Regions from separate parts of the Neobacillus pocheonensis genome, predicted to be linked through region 4. Evidence: predicted binding sites of a transcription regulator. Region 4 holds the regulator's gene; each other region holds the start of a gene.
The links. Region 4 encodes Rex, which represses fermentation and respiration genes when NADH is low (regulators of the CRP and FNR family bind a similar motif). Its sites were predicted from a motif close to TTGTGAAATATTTCACAA; they were not measured.

Region 1: ABES02_RS09765 (DoxX family membrane protein) is a predicted target of Rex. The motif match lies at 1,085-1,102, and genes of this name have one in related genera.
Region 2: hcp (hydroxylamine reductase) is a predicted target of Rex. The motif match lies at 665-682, and genes of this name have one in related genera.
Region 3: ABES02_RS18600 (AtpZ/AtpI family protein) is a predicted target of Rex. The motif match lies at 983-1,000, and genes of this name have one in related genera.

What each region holds. Positions count from the first base shown of each region.
Region 1 is NZ_JBCNAD010000019.1:27,647-29,853, forward strand. It holds gene ABES02_RS09755 (YfhE family protein) at 33-167, shown strand; gene ABES02_RS09760 (YfhD family protein) at 271-459, shown strand; gene ABES02_RS09765 (DoxX family membrane protein) at 569-1,063, opposite strand; gene ABES02_RS09770 (homoserine dehydrogenase) at 1,421-2,207, opposite strand, start outside.
Region 2 is NZ_JBCNAD010000034.1:33,317-35,523, reverse strand. It holds gene ABES02_RS19290 (YppG family protein) at 1-26, shown strand, start outside; gene ABES02_RS19285 (Hsp20/alpha crystallin family protein) at 65-550, opposite strand; gene hcp (hydroxylamine reductase) at 744-2,039, shown strand; gene ABES02_RS19275 (Crp/Fnr family transcriptional regulator) at 2,196-2,207, opposite strand, start outside.
Region 3 is NZ_JBCNAD010000033.1:92,163-94,369, reverse strand. It holds gene atpB (F0F1 ATP synthase subunit A) at 1-216, opposite strand, end outside; gene ABES02_RS18605 (ATP synthase subunit I) at 239-613, opposite strand; gene ABES02_RS18600 (AtpZ/AtpI family protein) at 616-840, opposite strand; gene ABES02_RS18595 (S8 family serine peptidase) at 1,132-2,207, opposite strand, start outside.
Region 4 is NZ_JBCNAD010000013.1:54,608-56,814, reverse strand. It holds gene ABES02_RS07410 (YhbD family protein) at 1-336, opposite strand, end outside; gene ABES02_RS07405 (redox-sensing transcriptional repressor Rex) at 455-1,108, opposite strand; gene moaC (cyclic pyranopterin monophosphate synthase MoaC) at 1,136-1,633, opposite strand; gene ABES02_RS07395 (ABC-F family ATP-binding cassette domain-containing protein) at 1,810-2,207, shown strand, end outside.

The sequences.
Region 1 (2,207 bases), on a different contig from region 4:
ATTAACAAAATATGTTGAAAGGAATGAGCAAAATGGCTGAAAAGAAGAAAAAGGATAAGGATAGAGGGAAATACACTTTATCAAGTATGCAAGAGGTATCATATCAACGCGAATTTAAAATGGCAGACCGCGCAGGCGGCTATTCAGACAGAAAAACAAAGCTTTAATTTTAAAGAAATTTCCATTAATGGACCCCTTCCAAATTGTTAAAACTAGTATAGAGAGCACTTTTTGCTCTCACTAGTTAACAGTTGAAAGGGGTTTTTTGTAATGGGTCGTTCACGCGGGCATGGTTCACGAGATAAAAACAAGGCTTCACTTCCACAGGTGCCAAAGAACATGAAATCAGATGGTATTGATGTTGAGTTTTCTAAAGAGATGGCTGATGGAGCTGACCTCGAGGCATTAGCACGAGCTAATGCTGCTAACCAGCGAGTTCAAAATCGAAATAGAAAATAATCCCTAAAAAAGAAGCAGGTTTTGCCCTGCTTCTTTACTATAATGAAAGGGGGAAATAAGTTTATTCATTGAACTCAAAAGGAGAGGTATATTTTAGAACTCGGTAAAGCTAATTCAGGTTAACATTTTTGGCATTACCTTTTTTGAAATAGCCTTTGATAAATGGTGCAGCATATCGGTCAAGTCCGAAGTAGTAAGCACCAGTTCCAGCGAATAAAAGAATCATGGCTGCTGTATAAAGTATTGGGTTTGTGCTTGTTGTTCCTGCCAACATAAAGTTAAAGTTCATGAATGCACCGGCGATTAATGCTGGAATAGTTGCTAAGCCCACGATTAATCCTACACCGACAAGCATTTCTCCCCAAGGAATTAATACGTTAAAGATATGAACGTTTGGGATTGCAAATTGTTGTAAAAAGTCTGCGTACCAAGCTTGCACTGCAGGATGTTCCCCTGTTGCATTTGCCAATGCTCCTTTAAGGAAGCCGCCTGCATCAAATCCACCTGTAAGTTTATGATAGCCTGCCTCAATCCATTGTAATCCAAGCCATACTCTTATCACTGTCCATACAACTGCTGCTTGAGGGGTTTTGAACCATCTCATCACAATCATCTCCTATTTTTCTTGCGAAATTCTTCACAAGTTTAATCATGATTTTTTACTTCCCCTTTTAATTCGGGGTGGTTCAGCTAGCTGTTTCTTGTAGAGTAAGTTTGTGAATTCTTTCACTATCTTCTCTACACTTTTAATATACGCTCCTCTATAAAAAATGACAACGACTTTCACAGTTTTTTAACATATTAATATTAGAAATATGAAAAGAATGTGAACCCAAAGCGCTGAGTTGTGGATAGTGTGAATAACAATGTGGAGCACTTATAATAGTGTACTTTTTATGTGGATAAAAATGTGGATAAAAAAGAGCATCCAAATTATTTAGATGCTCTTATAGTGTTTCTTTTATAAAGCAGATACTTTTTCTTCCGTTGAGGCAATGGCAGGTTCATATTCGCCGAGGATTGAAAAATAAAAAATCGTTTCTTGTTGTTTGACTAGCTTCTCTAAATCCTTTTTTGAAGCCTTGATGACAAATACTCCTTTTGAGACTTCATCAATCCAAGTAATTGAAGGATTGGAATAAGTTTTTGCCAGCCCAGTTACTAACCAAAACTCTTTTGGCTGCACTTTACTTTGCTCAACAGCGGCTGATGCAGTTGATTTGAAACTTCTTTTTATTGCATCGTTTTGGCTGACGTAAACCAAATCTTCAATAACCGCACTTGCTGTAGGAAACATCCCTGCTCCAGGGCCCTGAAGGGTGATTCTGCCAACAATATCCGAATGAAGACTAACAGCATTCTCAACGCCTTCTACATGATAAAAAGGATTCTCATTCCCGACAAGTACCGGTTTAACTGTTCCCTTTATTTGACTTCCTTCTTTACTAATACTTGCAAGATGTTTAAATCTTAAGCCTAATTTTTCGGCTGCTCCGATTAATTCACTTGTGATGGATGTAATCCCTTCACGTTCAACCTCCTGCCAATTCGGTTCTTCCCCAAAAGCAATTCGGCTGAGAATCATCGTTTTGTAAAAAGCATCAAAACCCTCGACATCATTGGTTGGATCTGCTTCGGCATAGCCATTTTTTTGTGCTTGTAATAAGGCTTCTGCAAATGACCACTTCTTATCTCTCATTTCAGTAAGAATGAAATTTGATGTTCCATTTAGAATTCCTTGAATTTGC
Region 2 (2,207 bases), on a different contig from region 4:
GCTTTGGAGGATTCTTTAAAGCATAATGAAAAAGACGGCTGAAAAAGCCGTCTTTTCATGTTTTCTAGTCTTCTATTTCAATAATTTTTCCTTTTTCCTGTGGAATTCGAACTTGTAGAAGTCCATCCCGATAGAATGCTTTTACCTTCTTCTCATTGATCGAATGTGGCAGGGATATGGTTCTTGATGATTGCTCCTTCATTAATTTACGGGAGTAAATATGGTTATGTTCATCTTCATGTGTTTCAATCTGATTATTTTCAACAGAGATGGTTAAATAGTTTCCTGTCATATTTAGATGGATCTGCTCTCTTTTTACACCCGGAAGTTCAGCAGTAATAATATATTCATTACCTGTTTCTACTGTTTCGACATGGAAGCCCCCACCTGAAGGAAATGGGTGCTTAAAGAACTCGTCGATCGATTGTAAAAACCCCCTAATCGGTTTTTCAGTGAAGAAATCATTCATTGTTTTCACTATTTCACGAAAAGGTTCAGGTACAGGCTTTTTATTATTATCATTTTTATCACTAGGCAGTTTTGAAGTCATTTTGATACCCTCACTTTCGAAAATTTCACACGATATCATATGCAATCATTATTAGGTAGGTGCCCTCCTATTTTGTAAAACAATTTTGTGAACGATTTTTTACAACTGTTAGAAATGTGATTTAGGTCACATTAATGGATGATATTTCTTTTGTATGCTTAAGAAGTAATCAGTACGAGAGTGAGGAATAAAAATGTTCTGTTATCAATGTGAACAAACCCCATCCGGCGGATGTACGGTTGTTGGTGTTTGTGGAAAAGACGAAACGATTGCTAGTTTACAAGATACGATTATTTTTGGATTAAAAGGCATCGCGGCCTATCGCACACATGCTAACCAGCTCGGGGTTACAGATGCATTTGTTGATGCAACTACTCATGAAGCACTATATATGACATTGACCAATTCTAACTTCAATGTTCAGGAACATATTGATATGGCAATGAAGGTAGGGCAATCAGCTGTTCGTATTATGGATGTGCTGGACAAAGCACATACAAATCTTTTAGGAATACCAGAACCGGTTCGCGTAAGTCAAAACAAAATTGAAGGAAAATGTATTGTCGTTACTGGACACAATCTATTTGCATTAGAGGAATTATTGAAGCAAACAGAAGGTAAAGGAATCAATATTTATACACATTCTGAAATGCTTCCAGCACATGGATATCCAGCATTAAAGAAATATTCTCATTTAAAGGGAAACATAGGGAAAGCATGGTATGACCAACGCCGCCTATTTGAAAAATTCCCTGGAGCAATCTTAGCCACAACTAACTGTGTAATGCCAATTAAGGGAAGTTATGCAGATCGCATGTTCAGCTACGAAGTAGCTGGCCTTGAAAATGTCCAAAAAATTGTTAATGATGATTTTACTCCACTTATCGAGAGAGCATTAGAGCTGCCTGAAGCAGCAATTGACTCAGATGAAACTTTACTTACTGGCTTTCATCATGAAACCGTGCTTGGACTTGCCCCTGAAGTGATTGATGCTGTAAAAGCGGGTAAAATCAAGCGTTTCTTTGTAATTGCAGGCTGTGACGCACCTGGAAAAGGCGGCGAATATTACCGTGAACTTGCGACTTCACTTCCTCGGGAGACAGTTATTTTAACAACATCATGCGGAAAATTCAGATTCAATGACGTCGATTACGGTGTTGTTCCAGGAACCAATATTCCTCGCTACATTGATTTGGGACAATGTAATAATTCCGGTTCGACTGTAAAAATTGCCTCAGCGCTTGCTGATGCCTTTGGCTGCGAAGTGAATGATCTGCCAGTAAGTATCATATTATCCTGGTTTGAACAAAAAGCCGTAGCGATCCTTTTAGGATTATTCAGTTTAGGCATTAAGGATATCCGCATTGGACCAAAACCGCCTGAATTTATTTCAGAAGGAGTTTTAAAGGTCCTTCAAGATACGTTTAATCTAAAATTAATTGGAACTGCCCAAGAGGATATGGAAGAAATGCTTCAACTAGTAAAATAAAAAATGACCGCAGCCAATGTTTGGCTGCGGTTTAATTTGGCTAATAGGAAAGTATAAAATTTTACCAATTTTATACTTTCCTAACGCATAAGTGCAACTACGCTTCTGTCTTCGCCCTTAGGGGCTCGCCAATCAGCGAGTTTTCTTTAAATTTATTCAGATAAGATG
Region 3 (2,207 bases), on a different contig from region 4:
GCCTTCCTTCCAATCCATCGTGCTGTTGATGATGCTTTTGACAAAGTCAAGCACCCATTCTAAAAAGTTCTGCATTCCTGTTGGTTTCATTGCAAGCCTGCGGGTAGAAAGCACGGCAATAAGAAAAACAACTAAACTTGCAACTGTAATCATCAGGATATTAGCACCATTAAACCATAGACCCATAAATTCAAACTCAGGAGCTCCATGATGCATATAAACTCACCTCGCTTCCCATTCATTTATGTACATGCAATGCATGGTAAAAATAATCTATCATAATGACAATATAGGATGTCATTAGTCCTATCACTACACCAATGATGTGGAAATACTCAGGGTATCGTAAAGCGATGACGCCTGCGATTCCAGCTGTCGCCATTCTTTGCAGCGACCCTAGAGAGCGTACTTTTTTCCCTTCTGAAATAGCCTTATCGAACTTTTCAGTTTTCCGCACCAATAACCAAAGATTCAGGAAGCTGAACACAGTCCCAAGAATCAGTCCTAAAAACATTGTTTTGTAATCGGTAAAACCCCAGCCAAGAACATAAATGGACAACAAGTAAAAAATCCATTTCTTTTGCCTGTTGTACATCTTTCGAAAATCTGGCATCGTTATTTTTCTCCTGAATAAAAATGGCGGATTGAAAGAAGCATGGAATAGGTTCCTGCTGCAAGTCCAATCAACAATCCGACTATTAAGAAAATTGGCTCGGTACCCCAATGTCGATCCAGCCATCTTCCTGCAAATATACCTATGAGAATGGAACCGACTAACTGGGAGACAATTGCGGACATCAAAGCCATTGCTTGAAATGGGTTGCGGTTATTTTGACGCATACTATCGATCCTCTCTCCAAGAGAATGTCAAGCGGGTAAGAGGCAATTTAATACACAAAAAAAATGTATCAATATTGTGAAAACCCTATCATTTACACCCTTTGTTAGCATACAATAGCGACTTGTCAATGTCAATGAATTTACGTGAAATATGCCACAAACAATTTCCCAAAAATTCTTCCATCCAGATGTGATTTATATCACTTTAATTGTATTGCAAATAATGAAGATTTTTTGACCCTTTTGTGTCTATTTTGTGAACAATGTTTTCAGAAAGTTCGGGAAATAATCTTAGTTTGCTATTGTAATCATCGCCTCAATAAAATCCTCCCGGCCTGCCTTTTTCGCAAATACTTTAGCAATATAGGTTCCTTTTGGTGGCAGCAGCTCGCTAGCGAGGTCTTTTTGAATCTGCCCCTTTTTGAGATTAAAGCCCGAATCAAGGAATCCCACAAACCGATAATCCTCCGGGTTAAAAAGGGCAATCCCAAATTCCTCCGCTCCGCCTGGCAAATACACCTCATACCGATACTGCCCCGGTTTGTCGCCGACGACAAAATCAAATCCCATGACCCGCGGATAATTAGGTTCCTCCAGCACATAAAGATACGGAATTTGAACGGTGTCTGCCCCAGCGTGCAAACTCAAATAACCATCCTGGACCTTTCCTTTGAAAAGGACGGGGTCAACCATTAGCTCCACCGTGATATCCTTTGTCTCCTTTGGCTCAAGTGTAAACGCAAGCGGGAACCTCCAGCTGAGTCCGTCAACTTGGTGTGGAATGTCGAAGGTGTAGCGAGTGGCGTGATTACTTGTATTTTCAATGTGTAAAAAGGTCTTATGCTGGTCATGATTGTCTGTAAATTTTCCAAAATGGATAGAGCCAGGGGTTACAAGTGATTCCGCCTTAACCGCTTCATCAACCTGAATCCGGCCCGCTCCTTGTTCATACGTGCGATAGAGATCGTCGGCCTTCTTTAACGGCTTAGCCGTGTTCATCAAAGCAGCCTTAATTTGCTCCGGCGTCCAATCCGGGTGCGCCTGCTTAATCAACGCACAAGCCCCGGCCACATGCGGCGCCGCCATACTCGTCCCCTGCAAACTCAGGTATCCGCCCGGAATCGTCGAATTAATCGCCACCCCTGGCGCCACAATATCCGGCTTAATCTCCCACGTCCCCGTCACCGGTCCCCGTGAACTAAAATCCGCAAGACGATCCACTTCCTCGGTAACCTCTAGGCGTGCCATGATACTTCGCTTACTTAATTCTTTTTTCAAAAAGACTCCGTCACACTTCGTGAGTGCTCCGACCGGGAGGGTCAGCTCAGATTCCAGGTTTCCCATGAAGTTTCCGCTCATATTATTGT
Region 4 (2,207 bases):
ACCGTCTTGGTCATTTTCTAAGTAGAAATTCATTACCGCACCCGAAACAATGTTACGTTTTATTAACTCGTCTTTTTCAAGTTGTAAATCACTTAGGCTAGGAGAAAACATATCAGCAAGTTCATCTAGTGATAAGTTTTCTTTCATTGTTTGAATTTTGTTGATTCTTTCTAGGATTTTTTCTTTTGGAAAGAATGTTTCCTGCCCCGTAAACGTGGATTTCCGTACAAACCATTCCTCCGGGATGAGATCCTTTCGCTTCCATCTATACAACTGTCCATAGGATATTCCCGCCAGCTCTAATAATTCCTTCTTGGAAATTAACTCCTCGCTCATTTTGAAAACCCCTTTCTGTGTAATAATGTAACATAACACTGTTACGTTGTAAAGATACGTTTGTTTCGTCCGATAAAAAAAGGGCCTTCCGCAGGTTTGCGAAAAGCCCTCTATCTCTTTATTCTTCAATTTCATCCGTTGGGTAGTGCTTTAAAAAGTAAATAAGTGATTGCAGCTCGACAGCCAAGTCGATGTGATGAACACGAATTGCTGGCGGAAGATTTAACCTGGCAGGGGTGAAATTTAAAATCCCTTTTACATTCGCTTTAACCAGTCGATCCGTAATCATTTGAGCAACCTGTGCCGGTACCGTTAAAATCGCCACTGATATACTGTGGTCCGTTAACACCTTTTCCAATTCATCCATATGATAAACCGGTACTTCGCGAATCATTGTTCCCATTTTTGCAGGATCCACATCAAAAGCACATTCTATTTTGGTATTATTATTTTTCAAAAAGTTATAGTTTAAAAAAGCCGTACCGAGATTACCAACCCCGATTAAGGCAACCTTGGTTAGTTCATCTTGGTCCAATGTTTTCCTAAAGAAGGATAATAAATAATTCACATTGTATCCATAACCCTTTTTCCCTAAAGCCCCGAAGTAGGAGAAGTCCCTCCGAATGGTAGCCGAATCAACCTTCACCGCTTCACTTAATTCTGCTGATGAAACCCTTTGTTTACCCGAAGAATGCAGGTTTTTTAAAAATCGATAATAAAGGGGCAGCCGTTTGGCTGTCGCCTGTGGTATTTTCATCGTTTCATTGCTCATAATCTCCTACCCCCCGCATCAATTGTTTTATTTAACTCGTTCTGTCCGCTTAAAGTCGCCATTTTTACCGCCAGTTTTCTCTACTAAATAGGTTGGCCCGATGACCATTCCTTTGTCAACCGCTTTACACATATCATAAACAGTTAAAGCACAGGCGGATGCTGCTGTTAGCGCTTCCATTTCAACACCTGTATTTCCCTTTGTTTTAACATAAGCAGCAATATGTAATTGATAGTTATCGTTAATGTCCTGTTCCCATGAGAAGGAGATATTTACTCCCGTTAATGGAATCGGGTGACACATTGGAATGAGATCCCATGTCTTTTTCGCCGCCATAACGGCTGCCACCTGAGCTACCGCTAAGACATCGCCTTTTTTCATTTCATTATTTGTTATTTTTTCAAAAATTTCTTTGCTGACCGTAATACTGGAATGAGCAAGCGCCGTACGTGCCGTTTCAGGCTTATCGCTAACGTCGACCATCTTGGCTCTGCCTTCTTCATTAAAATGAGTAAATTCTGCCATATAAACAATCCTCCGTTTAAATCATACACTATTTTTCTTTATATGTCTGTGAAACTTTGAACTAATCGTACAATTTTTTGGCATTAAAGTATTAATAGTCCTGATAACCTGCCTCGCTTTATTGCCGGACCTATAGGAATACGGTAAACTATTTATAGTAATAGAGGTGAATTTTAATGATTTTATTGCAGGTTAATCAACTACAAAAATATTATGGTGCTGACCTTATTTTATCGAATATAAAACTAGAATTACAAACGAGAGACCGCGTTGCCCTAGTTGGACGCAATGGAGCCGGCAAATCAACGTTGTTAAAGATTATTGCCGGCCATCTGTCACATGATGGCGGAGAAATCATCAAACCAAAAGATGTGACCATCGGCTATCTAGCGCAAAATACTGGGTTAGAGTCCAAATTGTCTATTTTGGAAGAAATGCTGACCGTTTTTGAGGAACTTCGTCAGATGGAGCAATCGCTGCGCAGGCTTGAAAAACAAATGGCGGATCCAAGTATTTTCGAAGACCAAAGTCGATACGAAAGAATATTAAAAGAATATGACAGTCTCCAAGTAAA